3 regions of the Janthinobacterium sp. J1-1 genome follow, and region 1 is predicted to be linked to each of the others. Evidence: predicted binding sites of a transcription regulator. Region 1 holds the regulator's gene; each other region holds the start of a gene.
The links. The regulator LexA, encoded in region 1, represses DNA repair genes until DNA is damaged. The targets are predictions, from matches to a motif close to ACTGTATNNNNATACAGT.

Region 1 (7,124 bases):
CGAGATATCGTCGGCCACGGTGATGAGTTTGCGCAGCACGCCGCGGTCGCGCACGATCTCGGCGTAGCGGCGGATATTGGCGGCCGATGGCGTGTTCTGCGCCATCGCGTTCAGGTAAGCGAGTCCGCCCACATCCTCGGCCTTGCCGAGCTGGGTCAGGGTTTCAAAAACAGTAATGACATCGGCCGGTTTGGAGGCGTTCACCATCTTGACGATTTGCTCGAAGATGATGCGATGGTCATAGCGATAGAAATCATCCGCATGCATGAAATCGGCAATGCGGTCATACGCGGCATTATCGCGCAGCAGGCCGCCGATGACGGACTGTTCTGCTTCGATCGAATGCGGCGGTATGCGGAGGGAATCCAGTTGTGGATCTGAGGGGGCGTTCATGGCGCGAATTATACCCGCTTCGGCGTCCGGGCAAAAATAAAGGGCTGAAAATCAGCGAAAAAAAGGCGACAAAAAGCCGGGCGAACCCGGCTTTTTCTATTGCGGCAATGCCTGCAGGCCGAGGCCTGCAAACGATTTACGCGTTTGCGTCTGGTACGACAGCAATGACCACTTCCACCACCACGTCGGTGTGCAGAGCAACCGAAACGTTGTGCTCGCCAACAACTTTCAGCGGGCCGGTAGGCATGCGGATTTGTGCTTTTTCAACAGCAAAACCTTGCTTGGTCAGCGCTTCAGCGATGTCGAAGTTGGTGACGGAACCGAACAGACGGCCATCGACGCCAGCTTTTTGAGCGACTTGAACGGTCAGGCCGCTCAGTTTTTCGCCCTGGGCTTGCGATGCGGCCAGTTTGGCGGCAGCAGCTTTTTCCAGTTCGGCGCGCTTGACTTCGAATTCGGCGATCGCGGTAGCGGTAGCACGACGGGCCAGGCGTTGTGGAATCAGGAAGTTACGTGCGTAACCGTCTTTGACTTTGACGACTTCGCCGAGGTTACCGACGTTAACAACTTTTTCTAACAGAATGATTTGCATAGTTCTTCTCCAGGAATATCTGACCGATTAAGCGTGGTGCAGATCGGTGTATGGCAGCAGCGCGAGGAAGCGAGCGCGCTTGATTGCGGTGTCAACTTGGCGCTGGTAGTGCGCTTTGGTACCGGTCAGGCGTGCTGGCATGATCTTGCCGTTTTCTTGGACGAAGTCTTTCAGCGTGTCAACGTCTTTGTAGTCAACTTGTTCAACGTGTGCTGCGGTGAAGCGGCAGAACTTCTTGCGTTTGAACAGTGGGTTTTGCTGTTTGCGTTTTTCTTTAAGCTTGAGCTTATTTTTGTCGAACTTTTTACCGAATGCCATGTGAGGCTCCTGTATCTATAAATGCGCTAGTCAGAAATGACTGCACTAAAATCAATGATGTGAAACACCAAACTCTTGCTGTTGCGGCTTTTTCTGGCCAGGAAACCCGTGAACTGATACACCCCGCCCAAGCTTGCCTGGCTGAACCGGCCTGAAATTTCGCCAGCGGCAAGCGCGGCAACATCAAACTCGGTCAAACGGGCAATACCGGCTTCCATCTGCTGCGAACTGTGCTGCAATACTGCATTCACGATCGGCAACCCTGCCGGGGTATAGCGCAATATTTCGCGCTCGGCAATGATGGCGGTAACTTGTAACTGGTTCAGCGCACGATCCTGCTCAATTAGGCTGCTGCTGCGGCTGGAGCGGCTGCTGGTGCTTCGGTGCGGTGGCTTTTCGCCGCATCTTCGCGTTGTACCGATTTCATCATCGGCGAAGGAGCTGTTTCAGCTTTCTTCATTTTAACGGTCAGGTGACGCAACACGGCATCATTGAATTTGAATGCAGTTTCCAACTCGACCAGGGTCTCGTTGTCGCATTCGATGTTCAGGCAGATGTAGTGTGCTTTAGGCAGCTTCTGGATCGAGTAAGCCATTTGACGGCGGCCCCAATCTTCCACGCGGTGAACCGAACCGCCGCGGGTGGTTACGCTGGCTTTGTAGCGTTCGATCATCGCGGGCACTTGCTCGCTCTGGTCCGGATGGACGATAAAGACTATTTCATAATGACGCATGCAAACTCCTTCAGGTCGGATTGATAATCGCCCACCCCGGCGTCAAGACGGGTGTGGGAAGGTCAGCCGAAGATTATAACCGCCTTTTGCAATCCGATCAACCATTGCTTCTTCGACGGCGCCTGGAGCGGCGGCCGGCCTGCCCTTTTTGCGCGCCAGGCGATTTTTTGCATCGAAATCAGCCGAAAATGCCGAAAGTCGCTTGCATAGTCGGCGATACTGTACAAAAATACAGACTGTTCATATAGACAGCATTTCACTATGCACCCACCATCCATGATCAAGCTGACAGCACGACAAGAACAAATCCTGAACCTGATCAAGGACGCGATTGAAAACACGGGTTTTCCTCCGACCCGCGCCGAAATCGCCAATGAATTGGGTTTCAAATCGGCCAATGCGGCCGAAGAGCATTTGCAGGCCCTGGCCCGCAAGGGCGCGATCGAGATTTCGCCGGGCACCTCGCGCGGCATCCGCCTGATCGGCGCGTCCGTCACCGAGCCGGCGCTGCCGAAAGTGCCGGCCGCGCTGCTGATGTCGCTGCCGCTGATCGGCCGCGTTGCCGCCGGCTCGCCGATCCTGGCGCAGGAAAACCTGGAAGCGAGCTACAACGTCGACCCGGCCCTGTTTTCCAGCAAGCCCGACTTCCTGCTGAAAGTGCGCGGCTGGTCGATGCGCGACGCCGGCATCATGGACGGCGACCTGCTGGCCGTGAAAAAGATCGACAGCGCCAAGAACGGCCAGATCGTCGTGGCCCGCATCGGCGATGAAGTCACCGTCAAGCGCTACAGGAAGACCGGCACCCTGATCGAACTGCTGCCGGAAAACCCCGACTTCAAGGTGATTACCGTGTCGCCGGAAGACGAATTTGCGCTGGAAGGTCTCGCAGTCGGGCTGATGCGCAGCTGGCATTAATCGATTTCACGCAAAAAGGGCCGCGACAGCATTGCTGTCGCGGCCCTTTTTACTTGCCGTAGCAGTTAAGCGTCCAGCGCGCTCTTGAAATCATCGAGCAGATCGGCTTCGTCTTCGATACCGACCGAGACGCGGATCAACGACTCGGCAATACCCATGCTGGCGCGGCGCTCGGCACCCATCTCGTAGAAGATCGTGTGCGCCACCGGTATCACCAGGGTGCGCGTGTCGCCCAGGTTACTGGCAGGAATCGCCAGCCTCAAGCGGTTGAGGAAATCGAAGCAGTCGATGCCGTCTTTCAGCTCAAAGCTGAACAGCGAGCCGTAGCTGCGGAACAGCTCGGTGGCGAGCGCGTGCTGCGGGTGGCCCGGCAAGCCTGGATAGTGCACGGCCGCCACGCGCGGATCCGCTTCCAGCATGCTCGCCAGCGCCAGTGCGTTCGAGCAGGTGCGGTCCATGCGCAGGGCCATGGTTTCGGCGCCGACGGCGATATGGTGGGCCGCTTCCGGCCCCAGCGAGGCGCCGAAGTCGCGCAGGGCCTTGGCGCGGATCTGCGCAATGCCCCACTGTTTCGGCGCCGCCTTTTTATAGTTCTCGAAAATATTCGGGTACTGCGTCCAGTCGAACACGCCCGTATCGGTCAGGCTGCCGCCCAGCGCATTGCCGTGGCCGCCGATCGACTTGGTCAGCGCATTGATCACCAGGCCGGCGCCGACCGCTTTCGGGCGGAACAGGTAGGGCGTGGTCATGGTGTTGTCGACGATATACAGGATGCCTTTTTCGCGGCACAGCTCACCGATCTTTGCCAGGTCGGCGATCTGGGTGCGCGGATTGGCGATGGTTTCGACGAACACGATGCGCGTTTGCGGCGTGATGGCGGCCGCCACGTTGGCGACATCGGTGGCATCGACGAACGATACGGCGATGCCCTGCCCCGTGACGGTCTGCCACAGGCTGTTGGTATTGCCGAACAAAAAGGCCGACGACACCACATGGTCGCCCGCCCGCAGCAGCGACTGCACCACGGCGCCGATGGCGCCCATGCCGGTGGCAAAGCACAAGGTGGCGACGCCGTCTTCCATCTGGTTGACCTTGTCTTCCAGCGCGGAGACGGTCGGGTTGCCCTGGCGGCCATAGCGGAAGCCCGGTTCCTTGCCCTGGAACACGGAGGCCAGCTGGCGCGCGTCGCTGTAGCCGAACGCGACCGAGGTATGCACGGGCTTGTGCAGCGAGCCGTGTTCGATGCCCTTGCGGCGGTCGCTATGCAGGATGGTGGTGGTAAAGCCGTAGTTTTTTTTGTCGTTCATGATCGCAGAGAAAAAAAAGCCCGGCGCAGGCCGGGCAGGTTACTTATGCTTCCGTGGTCGCCAGGTTCAGGTTCAGCTGGGAACGCGGCGTGTCTTCGGGTGCGGCCGCCTTCGGATTATGGCGCGCATATTCCAGACGGTCCAGGTAGTCCTGCGATACATCGCCCGTCACGTAGACGCCGTCGAAGCACGACGCTTCAAAGCTGGTCAGGGCCGGATTGACGTCGGCAATCGCCTGCTTCAGGTCGTCGATATCCTGGTAGACCAGGTAGTCGGCCGTGATTTCGCGGCACACCTCTTCGGTGGTGCGGCCGTAGGCGATCAGCTCGTCGCGCGTCGGCATGTCGATGCCGTACACGTTCGGGTAGATCACCGGTGGCGCGGCCGAGGCGAAGATCACCTTTTTGGCGCCCGCTTCGCGCGCCATCTGCACGATTTCGCGGCTGGTGGTGCCGCGCACGATGGAGTCGTCGACCAGCAGCACCACTTTGTCCTTGAATTCGGACGGGATGGCGTTGAGCTTCTGGCGCACGGACTTCTTGCGCGCCGCCTGGCCCGGCATGATGAAGGTACGGCCGATATAGCGGTTCTTGATAAAGCCTTCGCGGTACTCGATATTCAGCGCCAGGGCCAGCTGGATGGCGGCCGGACGCGAGGAATCGGGAATCGGCATGACCACGTCGATGCCGCCTTCGGGCAGTTCGCGGCGGATCTTTTCGGCCAGGTATTCGCCCATTTTCAGGCGCGTGGCGTAGACCGAGGCGCCGTCGATGACGGAGTCGGGACGGGCCAGGTAGACGAATTCGAACACGCAAGGGTTCAGGCTGGCGTTGTCGGCGCATTGCTGGCTGTGCAGCTGCTTGTCGGCATCGATAAAGACGGCTTCGCCCGGCGCAATATCGCGCACGAAGCGGAAGCCCATGCCTTCCAGCGCCACCGACTCGGAGGCGATCAGGTATTCGGTGCCCTGCTCGCTTTCATTGATGCCCAGGCACAGCGGACGGATGCCGTGCGGATCGCGGAAGGCCAGCAGGCCCACGCCGGCGATCTGGGCAACGGCAGCGTAACCGCCCTTGACGCGGCGGTTCAGCACGGTGACGGCCTTGAAGATGGCTTCAGGATCGAGCACCAGGCCGGTGGTGGCCTGGTGGATTTCATGGGCCAGCACGTTCAGCAGCACTTCCGAGTCGGAATCGGTATTGATGTGGCGGCGGTCGTTCTTGAACATCTCCTGCTTGAGCTGTTCCCAGTTGGTCAGGTTGCCATTGTGCGCGAGGGTAATGCCGAACGGCGCATTGACATAGAACGGTTGCGCTTCTTCTTCGCTCGACGAGCCAGCGGTAGGATAGCGGCAGTGGCCGATGCCGGAATTGCCTTGCAGCGAACGCATGTTACGCGTACGGAAGACGTCGCGCACCAGGCCATTGGCCTTGTGCATGGAAAACATACTGCTGTGATTGGTCGCAATCCCTGCCGCGTCCTGACCGCGATGTTGCAAGAGCAACAATGCGTCATAGAGCAATTGATTGACAGGTTGATGGGAAACGACGCCGACGATGCCACACATGGTGTGCTCCTGTAACTGTGCTACTGATTTAAAAAGATCAAAATTTCACATGCTGCGCGTAGGCGGCAGGCAGATAAGGCTTGATGGTGCGCGCGCCCTGTTCGGCGTATGGACTGAGCAAGGCGTTCTTCCAGAACGGCTGTTGCGGAATCGAGGTCATGCCGCACAAGATGACGGTGGTCAGCACAATTACAAGCCCCCGCGCCGCGCCGAACAGGCTGCCCAGCATGCGGTCGGCCAGGCTCAGCCCGGTCACCTTGACCAGCGCATCGACCGTCATGCCCAGCAAGCCCATCAGGATGCGTACGCCGATAAACAGAATCACGAAGGCCAGCAGCAGGCGCACGGCCTCGCCAGGAATCACGGCCGGCAGGAATTTCGCCAGGGTCGCGCCGTAGGCATTGGCGGCGACAAACGCCACCACCCAGCTCACCAGCGACAGGATTTCCTTGATCAGGCCGCGCATCATGCTGATCAGCACCGAAGTTGCCAGCACGAACAGCACCAGGTAATCGAAGATCGTCACGCCGTCAGCCCGCCAGATCTACACTGCTCACGCCGGCACCAGGCTGCCACCCAGGCCCAGCTTTTGCAGCTTGGCGCGGGTTTTTTCCGCCTCGTCGCGGCTGCCGAACGGCCCCACGCGCACGCGGATGCGCTGGCCACCGGCGCTGGACACTTTTTGCGTATAGGAATTGATACCCGCGTCGCGCAATTTCGCCTGCAGCTCATCGACCTTGTCCTGCGTCGCCAGCGCGGCGACCTGCACCACAAAGCGGCCCGAATCGGCGTCGGCCGACTTCTCCGCAGGCTTGGCCTCCGCCCTGGCGGCGGGCTTGCCTTCCAGGATGGCCATCGCGCGCGCCGCATCGTCATTCGATTTTTCCACCTTGGCCGGCTTCGGCTCGGGCTTCGGCTCCGGCTTGGCTTCATGTTTCGGCTCGGGCTTGGGTTCAGGCTTGGCTTCCCGCTTCGGTTCGACCTTCGGCTCAGGCTTGGCCTCATGCTTGGGCTCGACCTTGACAGGCTTCGGCTCGACATAGGCCGGCTTGACCGGCTCGGCGGCGGCCACCACGGTGGCCGGAACCGGCGTTGGCATCGGTACTGGCTTGCTTCTGGCCGGCAATGGCGTGTCGACGATTTCCTCGGACTGGTCCAGGCCATTGCTGGCCGCGCCCTGGGCGGGCACCGCCTGCACGGGCGCCGGTACCGGGACCGGTGCGGCGGCCACTTTGTCCTTCGACGGAATCTCGATGGCGATATCGTTGACGGGCGCCTTCGGTTCGGAATCGAGCAGCA
Region 2 (7,124 bases), 210 kb from region 1:
CCGCTGCAAAACAGCCTGCTGTGGGTCTACGAAGGCCAGACCCAGTACTGGGGCAATGTGCTGGCGGCCCGTTCCGGCCTGGTCGAGCCGGCCCACATGCGCGACCTGTTCGCCGCCACCGCCGCGCGCTATGACGTGGCGCCGGGGCGCAGCTGGCGCAGCATGGGCGACACCACCAACGATCCCATCATCAATGGCCGCCGCCCGCAGGGCTGGAGCAGCTGGCAGCGCGATGAGGATTACTACATGGAGGGCGCGCTGGTCTGGCTCGACGTCGACACCCTGATCCGCGAACTGTCGCGCGAGCGCCGTTCGCTGGACGACTTCGCGCGCGCCTTTTTTGGCGTCAACGACGGCAGCACCACGCCGCTGCCCTACACTTTCGAGGATGTGGTGGCGGCCTTGAATAAAGTTCAGCCCCATGACTGGGCCACCTTTTTGCGCAACCGGGTGGAAGGCCATGGCCCCGGCGCGCCGCTCGACGGCCTGGCGCGCGCCGGCTGGAAGCTGGTCTACCGCGACACCCCCACGGCTTTCCTGAAGGCCGATGAAGAGCGTGGCAAAAGCACCGACCTGACGTATTCGCTGGGCGTGGTGATCGACAAGGATGGCAAGCTGGGCCGGCTGCTGTGGGACGGCCCCGCCTTCAAGGCCGGCCTGTCGGGCAACACGACCTTGCTGGCCGTCAATGGCACGGCCTACACGCCCAAGCTGCTGAAAGCGGCCATCAAGGCCGCCAAGGGTGGCAGCGAACCGATCAACTTGCTGGTGAAAAAGGGCAAGCAGTTCCAGACCGTGGCGCTCGACTATCACGGCGGCCTGAAATATCCGCAACTGGAACGCATTGCCGGCACGCCGGATCGCCTGGGCACCATCCTGCAAGCGTTGAAATAAGGCTAACGCGCGCTGGTGCGCGCGCTGCCGTTTTAAGATGGCGCAGTATTCCACCAAGGAGAAATGATGATCACGCTGTATACCTGGACCACGCCCAACGGCCGCAAGCCCACCATCCTGCTCGAGGAATTGAGCATTCCCTACCGCATCGAGGCGGTCAATATCGGCGAGCGCCAGCAATTCACGCCGGAGTTCCTGGCCATCTCGCCCAACAACAAGATCCCCGCCATCGTCGACGAGGATGCCGAGGGCGGCGCGCTGCCGCTGTTTGAAAGCGCGGCCATCCTGATTTACCTGGCGGAAAAACACCAGCGTTTCCTGGCGCCGTCGGGCCCTGCCCGCTACAAGGCCCTGGAATGGCTGAGCTGGCAAATCGGCGGCCTGGGCCCGATGCTGGGCCAGCTGGGCTACTTCGAGCGCGCCGAGGAAAAATCGGAACAAGCGTTAAAACGTTTCCGCGAAGAAGCCGAAAGATTGCTCAACGTAATGGAAAAACAGCTGACCACCGCGCCCTATCTGGCCGGCAGCGAGTACACGATTGCCGATATCGCCGCCTACCCGTGGGTGCGCGCCGCCGAGGAACGCCTCAAGGGTGCGCTGGGCACGCAAATCGAAACGAGCCCGGCGCTGCAGCGCTGGCTGACACTGGTCGGCGAACGCCCGGCCGTGCAGCGCGGCATGGCCTTGCCCAAAGTCTGATTGTTTTGGTGTATGCTGACACCATGAACAATGACACCGACATCCAGCTCAGCGGCCCTTTCAAGGCCACCGACGGCTCCGGCCGTGCCCACGACATCAAGGCCATCCGCATCTTCGACGAAGGCTACGGCATCATCGACGTGTATGTCGATTTTTCCGCCCCGCTCGAAGCGGGTGCTTATAAAGACAAGACCCTGGTCGGCCATATCCTGGCGCGCCTGCGCAGCCTCGGCTACGTCGGCCCCGACTTCGGCCATGGCGACCTGGGCCTGCAAGACAAGAAACTGATCGTGCTCGAAGCACCGGAAGAGTTTTCCGCCTTTGCCGCAAGTAAAGGCTGGAAAGATCTGTCGGCCGAATTCGACGACGAGTAAGTTTTTACCTCTCCACTACGCCGCACCCGCTATATGCCGGTGCGGCGTTTGTCATGGCGTTTCAGGCTGCGCCAGATAGCGCGCGCTCCAGGCCGCGATCACATTGGCGACATAGGCCGCATCGTCGCGCCCGGTGAGCAGATGGTCGGCGTCGTCGAGCGAGACAAAGCTTTTCGGATGTTTCGCGGCCGTGAAAATATCCATCGCGTTCGACAGGCTGACGGTGGTGTCGTTCGGCGCATGCATCACCAGCAAGGCGCGGCGCAGGCCGGCGATGCATTCCTTCAGGCTGTGGCTGCCCGCATCGTCGATGAATTGCTGGCGGATGCGAAACGGCCGCCCTTGCAGCTGCACCAGCGCTTCGCCATCGGCGGCGATCTGGTCCAGGTGGGCGCTGAACATGCGCGTCACGTAGGCGGGCGTGCTCGGTGCCGCCAGGGTCACCACGGCCGTGGCTTCCGGCACTTGCGCGGCGGCGGCCAGCACGGCCGCGCCACCCAGGCTATGCCCGATCAGCAATTGCGGCGCAGCATGCTTTGCGCGCAAGAAATCGGCGGCGGCCACCAGATCATCGACGTTCGAGGAAAAATTGGTGGCGGCAAATTCGCCTTCGCTGGCGCCCAGCCCTGTAAAATCGAAGCGCAGCACGGCGATACCGTGTTCGGTCAAGCCTTGCGCGATACGCCGCGCGGCCAGCACATCCTTGCCGCAGGTAAAACAGTGGGCAAACAGCGCATGAGCGCGAATCGCGCCATCGGGCGCATCGAGCCGCGCCGCCAGCAGATGGCCATGCGCGCCGGGGAAGTCTTGCCGGGTGGATTTCATAAAGTGCTCATCAAAAACTGCCGCATATACCGCATATGCCAAGAGATGGAACATTGTAGCGCTACTGAAGCAAGCATGTTTTTGACCACAAGCACGCCAGCAAAACGTGTTAAACCCCAGTCGCCCGCACAGGCTTCCCGGGCCAAGCGGGCCTGAAAAATGTCGAGGGCAAGGCGCAGCGACGAAGACAGTACGCATGTACGGCGAGGAGCTGCAACGCCGCCATCGGCGTTTTCTCAGGGCCGCGTCTCCGCCCGCCATTTTTAAGCTTTCAGGCCTTACTCTTTCCATGCACTGAACAGTTTAAAGGCATCAGGTTTCCCGAGGTTGAGGTGATATGCAATTCAACTGAACAATCCATGTAAATACCACCTCGGCGCCTCGTCCGCGCTGCCGGCGATGCGTTCCCGATAGACCCAGTAATGGGCATGGTCGCTGCCCTCGGCAATGAAATAATCGCGCGCCTGCGACTGGCCCCACCAGCCGGCTTCGATGCGTTCGGCCACCGACACCATCCTTAATGGCGAACCATAAAACGGCCGGTGTTCGCGCATCAAGAGGGCGATCGGCTGGGCCAGCAGCCAGCCAGGGCGCGGCATGCCGGGCAGGCCAGGCGGCAAATCGGGCACGGCGCTGTTGGCCGGCGCCCTGGCCGGCAGAGGCAGCCAGCGGTTGGCCGCTTCGGGCCGGTAGTCGGCTTGCGGCACGGCCTGCAAGACATTCTCCACACCCAGGCGCGCCACCAGCAATTCCATCAAGCGCTGGCGTTCCTGCGGCGTGCCGCCCGGCTCGGGAAACAGGCTGTCGCTGGGCGGCACCATCGCCTGCACTTGCGGCGCGGACAAGCGCAAGCCGATCACGGGCGCGTCCAGCGTCACTTGCGCCAGCCGCTCGCGCAGCAAGCGCACCAGATGCTCGTCGCGCCAGACGGCCTCGCCCAGCGCCAGCGCCAGCACGGTGGGCGGCTTCGCCACCCTGCCCCTTTCGTGGATCAGCAGCAATTCGATACGCGCGACGGCCAGTTGATGCGCGCACAGCCAGCCCGTCATTTGCTGCAGCAGGCGGCGCGCGCCGAACAGCAGCGCGTCGGCGTGCTCGACCCGGTCGAACAATTCCAGCGAGGCGCAAAAGCTGGGCGGCGCGGCCAGCCAGACGAACAATTCCGTGCTGTGGCCGTGGGCGTCGTCGAGCATGTCGAGCAAGGGCCGCCCGCAGCGGCGCTGCAGGCCGGGACGCGGCAAACGGCGCATTTGCCCCAGGGTCATGCAGCCGATGCCGTCGAACCAGTCGCCAAAGGGACGCGCCGGCGGCAGCAAGGCGCAGGGCAGCCGGTCCAGGCGCCGCACCAGGCTGGCCATGCCCAGCGCGCGTCCCGATTTTGCGCCCGCCTTTGCAACGCCTTGCGCCAGCAGCCAGGCGCCGCGCGCCGTCGGCGCACACGACAGCACAGCCGTGTAGCCCAGCGCGCGCAGGCTCGCTTCGATGCTGCGGCACAGCGCGCGCACGCCGCCGAACAGGCGCAGGCTGGCGCCCGCGTCGACCAGCAACGTCGCTTCCTCGGCCTGCGCCACCTGTGGCGAATATTGCAGCAGCGCCAGCGCCACTTCCTGCAGCGCCCGCGCTTCCCGTTCAGGCGAGCGTTCATGCACGCGCGCATGCGGCGCCAGCATCAGGGCGCCGGCGCGGCGCATGCCCGGCTTGATGCCGGCCGCGCGCGCCAGCGGCGACAGGGCAATCACTTGTTCGTGCTCCAGCACGACGCACAAGGTGTCAGCCGACCAGTTCGGCAAGAACACGTCGAGCGGGAGCCGGGGCAGGCAAAGGCCGATCCAGAGGCGCATGGCGCTGCAGTAAAGAAGGAGGTTGCAGGGGCAGGAACAGCGGCGCATCGCGCTGCGGTCCCCGGCGTTTGACAAAGCCGATATCGATGCCGCCGGCGGCCGGCCGCACCGACAGGCGCAGCGGCGCAGGCGACGCATCCTGCGCGCCATGCAGCGGGCGCAGCATGAAAAACAGGGTATTGCCGCCCTGCGCCGCCAGGTGCAGCCGGCGCAGGCTGTCGGCGCGTACCTGGCTTTGCCAGAACAGCAGCGCGCCGCAACTGCCGCTGCGCAAGATGTTTTCCGCCGCCCACAAGGCATCCTTGCTGCCGGCGCTACGCAGCCACAGCAGTTGAGACGGATGCAAGCCTTGAGCGGCCAGCGCCAGCGCCTGCGGCGGATGGGGTGGCTGCAGCAGCACGATGGGCAAGCCCTGCAATTGCGCCAGCGCCGGCGCCAGCAGCCGCAACTCGCCGCTGCCGGCCTGCTGCACCAGCAGGTCGACCAGGCTGCCCGTGGGCCAGCCGCCGCCCGGCAGCTGTGCCGACAAGGCGGCAAAGCCGGTGTCGATGCAGCGCACGGCGCCCTGCCCCAGCTGCGAGGCGCGCCACAAGGACGGGTGCAAGGCTTCCGGCGAGGCCATCAGTTCGGAATGTTGCATGAAGTGCCCATGTAAAATACTGTACATATATACAGTACTATTCACCAGCGATTTTGGCAAGGATTATCTGTCTGTCCATGCCTTGCACGCCGCGCCACGGACCGCTTCGCGGTGCCGAAAAACACTGTTATTGATCACGATTGCTGTACCATAAGCACTCTCCTTACCGGCCAGCATGACAGCGCCGGTTTCTTATTCTTCAAGGACATCCCATTTGACCACCATACAATTGATCAGCGCCGTCATCTTCGGCCTCGCCCTCGTCCACACCTTTGCCGCCAAGTCGTTTGAAGTGCTGGCCCACCGCCACCCGCGCCATGCCGGCGTGTTTCATCTGCTGGGCGAGGTGGAAGTCGTGTTCGGTTTCTGGGCGTTTATCCTGATCATCGCCATGGCCTTCGTTTCCGGCGGCGACGCGGCGATCAGCTATGCCGAGTCGCGCCATTACACGGAACCGCTGTTTGTCTTTGTCGTCATGGTGGTGGCCGCTTCGCGCCCCGTGCTCGACGCCGTGCAGCGCCTGCTCAAAGGCGTGGCGCGCGCCATGCCGCTGCGTACCGAACTGGCGCTGGCCTGGCTGGGTCTGGCGCTGGTGCCGCTGACGGGGTCCCTGATCACCGAACCGGCCGCCATGACCCTGGCCGCGCTGATGCTGGCGCCGCAGATCTTTCGCCCCGGCATACCCGAATGGCTGAAATATGGCGCGCTGGGCGTGCTGTTCGTCAACGTTTCCATCGGTGGCATGCTGACCTCGTATGCGGCGCCGCCGGTGCTGATGGTGGCGGCCACCTGGAACTGGGACAGCGCCTTCATGGCCAGCCATTTCGGCTGGAAGGCGGCGATTGCCGTGCTGGTCAACGCCACCGCCGCCTGCCTGCTGTTGCGCAAATATTTGCACAGCAATACCGCCGACATCAAGCCGAAACCGGGCGCCGTCGAGCCGCCCAAAGTACCGCTGGCCATCAGCCTGGTGCACCTGGCCGTGCTGGCCGGCGTGGTGGCGCTGGCCCATCACCCGGTCTTGTTCCTGGGCTTGTTCCTGTTCTTCCTCGGCTTCGTGCAGGCCTATGAACGCCATCAAAGCCCCTTGATCCTGAAGGAAGGCTTGCTGGTCGGCTTCTTTTTGGCGGGGCTGGTGGTGCTGGGCGGCATGCAGCAATGGTGGTTGCAGCCGATAGTATCGAGCCTGAAACCGCTGGCGCTGTTCTTCGGCGCGCTGGGCCTGACCGCCATTACCGACAATGCCGCCCTGACCTATCTCGGTTCGCTGATCGTCGGCATGAGCGAGGAAGCGAAATACATGCTGGTGGCGGGCGCGGTGGCCGGCGGCGGCCTGACCGTGATCGCCAATGCGCCCAACCCGGCCGGCGTGGCCCTGCTGCGGCGCGGCTTCAACAATGAATCGATCGGCGCGCTGGGCCTGCTGGCCGGCGCCCTGCTGCCCACTGCCGTGGCGGCGCTGGCCTTCCTGCTGCTGTAGCGTCTACAAGCGCCGCTGCTGGCGCGCGAAAAAGTCCAGCAGCATCTTGCTGGCGTCCGGCCCCGCCTTGGCATTGAACGGCAGGCTGGCGTCGCCACCGCTCCAGGCGTGCTCCAGCTGCTCGATCTGCGCCACGCGCAGCAGCAACTCCCCTGCCACCTGATAATCATGCAGGGCATAGCCATGTGCGGGATTGCGGCCGCCCGTGGCGCCTGGCGGCCAGCGCTCGGCCGTCACCACGGTGTCGAACGGCATGCGGTTGATGCGTATGCTCTGGCGCACCAATTGCGTCTGGTTAATGGGACGCACCACGCTATCCTGCTGGCCCTGCAGCAAAATGGTCGGCAGGCGCGGAAACATGGGCTGGCGCG
Region 3 (7,124 bases), on a different replicon from region 1:
GGAATTCGAGTTCATCAAGATCGTGTTGTCGAAAGTAAAGTCATCAGTGTCCATGACCGATATCGTCAAGACGTGGATCAAGCAGACCTATCCTGAGTTGCTGGGAACGGCCGAAATTCCGGAAACCGATCTGGTGAAAAACGCTTATGCGGAGTTCAAGACCATTTATGACCTTGAGAGCTATGACGGCAGCCAGCGCACTTACAACCGTGCGATCGAGGCGTTCAATGCGGTCGTCGCGGAACTCGACGTGTCCCTGCAGACATGCTGGGCGCACCGCGAAATGAAGGAAGCAGCATGAGTAAGAAAGACGACAAACGTCCACCGCGCGTCAACAAGTTGGCGGCACGGCTGCTTGGCCAGACGGCCAACCTGGAACGCAATGTCAGCGAGAATCCTCCGACACCGATCGCCAGTCAGCGCAATGTGACCATGCCCGGCCAGCTGGGCGCCTTCCGCATCGAGGCCCAGAAATACCAAGCCAAGATTGATGAACTGCAGCGGCAGCTCGACGCTGCGGTGGCCAAGCAGGCAGATGGCGGCTCGGATGAGGAGTCGGCAGAACTGCGCGCGCGCCTGGTGCAGTTGCAGGAAGCGAGCCAGGCCGAAGTCGAGGCGCTCAAAGCGGCACTGGACGAGGCAGCACGCAATACCGGCAAGCCTTTCGATGCGCCGGCAAACCGGATCCGCAAGGTCGCCGGCCGCCAGCGCTTGTTGACTGAAGCCGAGAAAGAAGCGTTATACGCCAATCTCGACAATAACAAGCTGGTCACCCCGGTGACGCTGCGCCCTGCCCCGGATGGCGGGTATGAAGTGGTATCCGGACATAACCGATTTGATTTTTACGTCGATCGTGGCCGTGCAACCATCCCTGCCGTACTCGATCTATCGGACGACGAGTACGCGGATCGTGATGCCTTTTACGCCAATTTGCTGCACAACAGCCTGACAGATTATGCGAAGTATGTGGGTTTCAAGAAATTGCTGGCCGAGGATCAAACGCTGACCGTTGCCGATGTCGCGAAACATGCCGGCGTGCCTCGCACGACCGTTGCCAATCTGATGGTGTTTGATGAATTGCCAGCAGCTGCAGTACCGCTGCTCGATGCCCATCCGGATAAGCTCGGTCGCAACGCTGCCGCCGAACTCGCCGCACTCCATGCCAAAGGCCATACCGAGGGAGTCATGCAGGCGATTGACGCGATTATCAGCGGCGCCGCCACGCAATCTCAGGGGGTAGCGATGGCAACCAGATCCTCTCGGCGTGCGGTTGCCCCGCGCGTAGCGCCGGCGCCGGTGACCGTGCGCTCGGGACGCGCCACTTACTGCAAGGTTCAACAAGCCAAAAAAGTGCTGCGTCTTGAATTTGCCACCGATGTGGATGCGCAACTGGCAATGAGCGAGATTACCAAGGCGCTGCAAGTCCTGGCCGATGGCAGCAAGAAGTAACCGATAGATCAACGAAATATGAGGATTGCGATGAAGAGCTGATCTGAAACGCTAACAATTTGATGCCCTGAAAAGCAAAAGGCCCGGCGGGAACCGGGCCTCTGCTAATGCGCTGGCAGTGCCAAAACATAAATTACGTACTCTTCAGCCGTGATTTTAGTTCGGTGCTCAAGTCAGCGCAAGGGATTTTTTACGCCTGTCACTTGGCAACTGGAGCTCCCATGACAAATCATGGCCGAGGTGAGCATCTGCTCGCCCTAAAATTCGGGTGCTGTACCGGGCTTGCGCTACACGCTGGCACCGTTTTGCCACCCTTGGGGAACAAGGGTGAATAGCGTTGCCGAGCCCGATGTTCGATATTTCGAGCACGGTACCGCCCTGCACCGGGTGCTGCAAGAGGCGCCCTACATTCCGCGCTGCAGTGACAACAAAACGGCGACCCGTACTCGCCCCCGCGAGTACGCGGTGCGTTATCCGTACATGCAAATCAATCGGCCAGGCCTTGTCAGCTGGCTGATATTCGACCTCGACCATTCAAATTCGATGATCTGGGAGGACGCGGGCCTGCCGGCGCCAAATCTGATTGTGCGAAACCGCGCCTCCGGCAATAGCCACCTTTATTATGCGATTCCTCCGGTGTGCACGACCGAGGCCGCACGCGACAAACCCATCGCCTTCATGAAGGCCGTCTACGCCGCATTTTCGGTGGTGCTGCGTGCGGACCCCAATTTCCATTCAGGACCAGTGGCCAAGACACCTGGACATCCATGGTGGTCGACCGAGGAGTTACACAACTCCGTCTATGAATTGGGCGCCCTGGCCGATTATGTCGATCTGGCCGTGGCAGCGCCCTGGGCCAAGAACGTCAACGTTGACGACATTGCACACTCGCGTCACTGCCTGCTGTTCGAACATTTGCGCCACTACGCCTATTCCATCGTCAACCGCGAGAGGGAAAGCGGAAGCTACGACACGTTCGTGCGCTGGCTTGATCACAAGGCGCACGATTTGAACAGCTTCCGGGACAAAGGCTTTGAACAGGATCTGCCGGCATCCTCGCTGAGGGCGACAATTCGTTCGATCGCACGCTGGACATGGAACAAGTACACGGGAAGCGGCCGCTGCAAGCGCGGCATCATGCAGCTTGACCCAGATCTGCCACTCCCGGCACGCCAAAGCCTGGCTGCAGAACGCACCCACAGCGAACGACAGAAGAGTACTGCGGACAGGATCCTTGCCGCCTGCAGGTTGTTGCTGCAACGCGGAGAGAGTCTTACCCAGATCGCGATCGGACGCATCGCCGGCGTGACCCGGCAGACGGTGGCCACCTATAAAGCACTCGTCGAGCACACCCGCCAAGCGCTGAAAACCCCAGATGCACAGAACGCCGCAGCAGCCCCGGCGAATGTTAAGTTTGCTACCCATCAGGTACCTGCCGTAGGGGTTGCTTTTTTGCAACTAGTTTCTCTTGTGTGTATTGAAGGCAGTTCCAGTGAGTCTTCTGTCATCGCCGTAAGCCCGCAGCGGGTTGAGGACGGATAATTTCCTGTGGTGGTGCCATTCTGGGCTCTGGGTTTGTGCTGTTTTCAGCAAGCAGTTGGTGACGCATACCTCTGTTGGGTTTCAGGATGTTGAATTGATGGGTTTTCAGCTTAACCGGGCGTGGCGACAGGGGTTTCGTCGGCGCGCAAGCAAGCGGGGACGCCCGCGCGCGAAGGCAGCCCCCTGGCGCTTTTTTATTCAGCGATGTTTTTTTACCTGAAGCCGGCTCTTGCGGAATCAAACAATCACGCATACACTGTACGTATATACAGTATTATGTTGATAACGATTGTGCTTTCTCATGGCTTTGCTCTGTTCTCAAGTCTGTTCTGAATCCTCCGCCGAGGTCACTGATCCCTTGGTGATTTCTCACGTTTGGCGTGCAAGTGAGTTGGCAGTGTCACATGACGTCAGTTGTTCATCGGGATATTCGTTGCTGGATGGAGAGTTACCTGGTGCTGGTTGGCCGCGTTCGTCGCTGATTGAGTTGCTTGTTCAGCAATCGGGCATCGGAGAGTTGCAGTTGCTTAAGCCCTTACTCGTCAAGCTATCGGATAAGCAACGAATTGTATTGGTTCAGCCGCCTTATATTCCGCATTCGCTTGCGTTCAAGATATGGGGTATCGATGTTGGCCGATTGATATGGGTTCGGGCCCCCAGTACCGCGGACGCTCTTTGGACGACGGAACAAATACTAAAAAATGGTAGTTGTGGTGCGGTAGTGTTTTGGCAAAATCATATCCGCTCCGATTCCCTGCGCCGCTTGAATTTGGCGGCCCAGGGCGCGGAAACCTGGTTCTGGCTGATTCGTCCAATGACGTGTGCAAGTGAAGCCTCGCCCGCGTCCCTTCGGCTGGGAGTTCGACCAGCGATGGGTGGTGTCCAGGTTGAGGTGTTAAAGCGACGTGGTCCTGTCTCCGATAAAACCCTATTTATTCCGCTTGCTGATATGCCTACTGGCCGTCACCCCGTGCATCATGAAAACGCCTCTGCTGTTAACTTTATACCTGCCCTTATTACCGCTCGAAACGCTGCGCCCGTCTTGGTCTGAGACAGGCGCTTACGTGGTAGTCGATGGTGGAAAAGTGCTTGTCGCTTCGGCAGAGGCGACCAATGCTGGCGTGCGAGTTGGCATGCGCTCTGGTGGTGTGGCAACCATTGCACCTGGTGCGATCATGTTGGATCGCGATACAGAAAAGGAATCGCGTGCGCTCGATTCCATTGCGATGGCGATGCTGCAGTTCACGCCCGAGGTTGCGTTTACCGATGATTTCAGCCTGTTGCTTGATGTCGGTGCCAGTCTTGTGTTGTTTGGCGGTCCGCTTTCGTTGTGTCGGTGGGTACGTGATAGCATCCGCCGCCTCGGCTTTACCGGGCAGCTGGGTGCTGCCCCCACGGCGGAAGGTGCCTGGCTGCTTGCCCACGTAAAGCCTGGCCGTGATGCTCCGCGTAGAAGGTGCGTGCAAGCGGCAACTCTGGCTTTTCGCCTCGACGGGTTACCTTGTTCACTTGTTCCAGCTGCCGCGCCATTCCTTACCTGGTTCGATGGTATCGGCGCCGCCACGCTCAGCGATGTGCGGAAATTGCCGAGGACTGGGCTGCTACGGCGCACGAGCAAGCAGCTCTTGCATGCCCTCGACCGTGCGTATGGCGATATCGAAGAAATGCATCGTTGGATATCGGTGCCGGCGAAATTTTGCGCCCATATCGAAACCTTCGATCGCATCGAACATGCGGAAGCCTTGATGCATGGCGCCACGACATTGATTTTGCAGCTGACAGGTTGGCTCACTGTTCGCCAATTGGCTGTGATTACGTTCAGACTGCAGCTGGAGCACGAACGTGGCCGCTCTGCTGTGCCGCCGACGCCTGTCGAAATCACGTTGGCCGAGCCGGCGTGGAAAGAGCCGCACTTGTTAAGGCTGTTGAAGGAACGCCTGGCCAAGATCGAATTGAGCGCGCCGGTCATCGGTTTACGGCTGGAAGTGGTGCAGCTGGAAGCGATGCAGCCGCTGACCGATCAATTATTTCCGGAGCCAGGTGGTTCGTTGGCCGATTTCACACGCCTGCTGGAATTGTTGTCCGCCAGAGTAGGTTCGGACAACGTTTTGGTGCCGGTGCTGTCCCCGGATCATCGCCCCGAGCAGTGCAACAGCTGGGGGCCGGCCACGGCGAAAGTGACCTCTTCGACCGAAGATGAACTGGTGTTGGATCGTCCGTGTTTTGTGCTGCCCAAGCCCATACAGCTGCTGACGCGCGACGAAAGGCCTTTTTATTTGAGCCCGCTCAGACTCATACGCGGACCCGAGCGGCTCGAGGCTGGCTGGTGGGATGCGCATTCGGTCGCGCGCGACTACTATGTTGCGCAAGGTACAGATGCGACGTGCTACTGGATTTATCTTGAGCGCACTGCGGATCGTCGCTGGTTTTTGCATGGACTGTACGCCTGACGGATGCGCGCCATGGCAACCGCCCTCCCCTCCTATGCCGAATTGCAGTGCGTGAGCCATTTTACGTTTTTGCATGGATCGTCCGCTCCCGAGCAACTGGTGCAGCGTGCCGCTGGTCTTGGCTATCACGCTCTGGCGATTGCCGACGAATGCACGGTCGCTGGCGTGGTGAAGGCACATCTTGCCGCCAAAGAGGCTGGCCTTAAATTGCTGATCGGCAGCCAGATGGTGGTGACGCCGGAGGATGGCACACCGCCCTTCTCCCTGCTGATCCTGGCCATGAACCGCAATGGTTATGGCAACTTGTGCGAACTGATCACGGTCGCGCGCCGGCGCGCGAAAAAGGGCGAGTATCTTGTGCGGCCTCGCGATATCGCGGCGCCGCCGCGCGATTTGGCTGCGTTGCGAGGTATGCCGGATTGTCAGTTGATCCTGCTGCCACGTTATGGCGCGGGGCTCGACGTCATCGAGCGGCAGGGGGCTTGGTTGCTGCAATGTGCGGCTGGTCGTGCGCGGATCGCACTAACCCTGCACTTCCGGTCACGTGACCAGGCACACAAGGATATCGTCGCTGCTGTCGCTGCGCAGTTCGACTTGCCCGTGGTGGCTACCGGTGATGTGGTAATGCATGTGCGCTCGGCCAAGCCCCTGCAGGATACCATGACCGCAATCCGCCATGGCGTGCCGGTCGCACACTGTGGCTACCGGCTGGCGTCGAACGCCGAACAGCACCTGCGTTCAAGGGTTAGGCTGGGCAATTTATATTCGCGTGCCGCGCTCGAAGAGACGGTCCGCGTCGCAAATCTGTGTACATTTTCGCTCGACGAGTTGCGTTACGAGTACCCGGTGGAGATTGTGCCTGAGGGGATGACGCCGAGTGGCTACTTACGGCAGCAGGCACACCTTGGCGCCCACTGGCGGTATCCAGCCGGCGTGCCGGCCAACGTCCAGTCTCTCATCGAGCGGGAGCTTGAACTGATTGCTGAGATGTCCTACGAAAGCTACTTTCTCACGGTCTACGATATCGTGCGCTTCGCGCGAGCCAACAAGATCCTGTGCCAGGGACGCGGTTCGGCGGCCAACAGCGCCGTGTGCTATTGCCTGGGCGTGACCGAGGTCGATCCATCGCGTGGCACTTTGCTGTTTGAACGATTTATTTCCAAGGAACGCAATGAGCCTCCCGATATTGACGTGGACTTCGAGCACCAGCGGCGCGAGGAGGTGATCCAGTATATCTATCAAAAGTACGGCCGCACTCGCGCGGCGCTCACGGCCGTTGTCATCAGCTATCGCCCGAAGAGCGTATTGCGCGATGTCGGCACGGCGCTCGGCGTAGATCTTTCCATTGTGGACAAGGTAGCCAAGGCCAACCACGGATGGGGAGGGCGGGCCGAACTGGCGGAACGCATGCATAGTTGCGGACTGGATCCCGAGTCCGACGTCGCCAGGAAGTGGGCTTTCCTGGCTGAGCACATGATGCGCTTTCCTCGTCACATGTCACAGCACCCTGGCGGTTTCGTCATCTCGCACAGCAAGCTGTCGCGTCTGGTACCTGTGGAAAATGCCAGCATGGAAGACCGCACCATCGTGCAGTGGGATAAGGATGATCTGGATGCGGTGGGTTTGTTAAAGATCGATATCCTGGCGCTGGGCATGTTGAGTGCCATGCGTCGCACACTGGAG

Region 2: imuA (translesion DNA synthesis-associated protein ImuA) is a predicted target of LexA. The motif match lies at 5,292-5,309, and genes of this name have one in related genera.
Region 3: imuA (translesion DNA synthesis-associated protein ImuA) is a predicted target of LexA. The motif match lies at 3,247-3,264, and genes of this name have one in related genera.

What each region holds. Positions count from the first base shown of each region.
Region 1 is NZ_CP132339.1:2,779,564-2,786,687, reverse strand. It holds gene Q8L25_RS12660 (replicative DNA helicase) at 1-393, opposite strand, end outside; gene rplI (50S ribosomal protein L9) at 530-985, opposite strand; gene rpsR (30S ribosomal protein S18) at 1,013-1,303, opposite strand; gene priB (primosomal replication protein N) at 1,330-1,629, opposite strand; gene rpsF (30S ribosomal protein S6) at 1,647-2,036, opposite strand; gene lexA (transcriptional repressor LexA) at 2,313-2,951, shown strand; gene Q8L25_RS12630 (cystathionine gamma-synthase family protein) at 3,017-4,258, opposite strand; gene purF (amidophosphoribosyltransferase) at 4,302-5,825, opposite strand; gene Q8L25_RS12620 (CvpA family protein) at 5,863-6,351, opposite strand; gene Q8L25_RS12615 (SPOR domain-containing protein) at 6,379-7,124, opposite strand, start outside.
Region 2 is NZ_CP132339.1:2,571,433-2,578,556, reverse strand. It holds gene Q8L25_RS11750 (peptidase M61) at 1-894, shown strand, start outside; gene Q8L25_RS11745 (glutathione binding-like protein) at 958-1,593, shown strand; gene Q8L25_RS11740 (hypothetical protein) at 1,617-1,967, shown strand; gene Q8L25_RS11735 (alpha/beta hydrolase) at 2,019-2,792, opposite strand; gene Q8L25_RS11730 (DNA polymerase Y family protein) at 3,137-4,633, opposite strand; gene imuA (translesion DNA synthesis-associated protein ImuA) at 4,563-5,273, opposite strand; gene Q8L25_RS11720 (putative Na+/H+ antiporter) at 5,488-6,753, shown strand; gene Q8L25_RS11715 (PHB depolymerase family esterase) at 6,757-7,124, opposite strand, start outside.
Region 3 is NZ_CP132340.1:106,012-113,135, reverse strand. It holds gene Q8L25_RS31105 (AAA family ATPase) at 1-301, shown strand, start outside; gene Q8L25_RS31100 (ParB N-terminal domain-containing protein) at 298-1,449, shown strand; gene Q8L25_RS31095 (replication initiation protein) at 1,777-2,991, shown strand; gene imuA (translesion DNA synthesis-associated protein ImuA) at 3,293-4,042, shown strand; gene Q8L25_RS31085 (DNA polymerase Y family protein) at 3,969-5,441, shown strand; gene Q8L25_RS31080 (error-prone DNA polymerase) at 5,445-7,124, shown strand, end outside.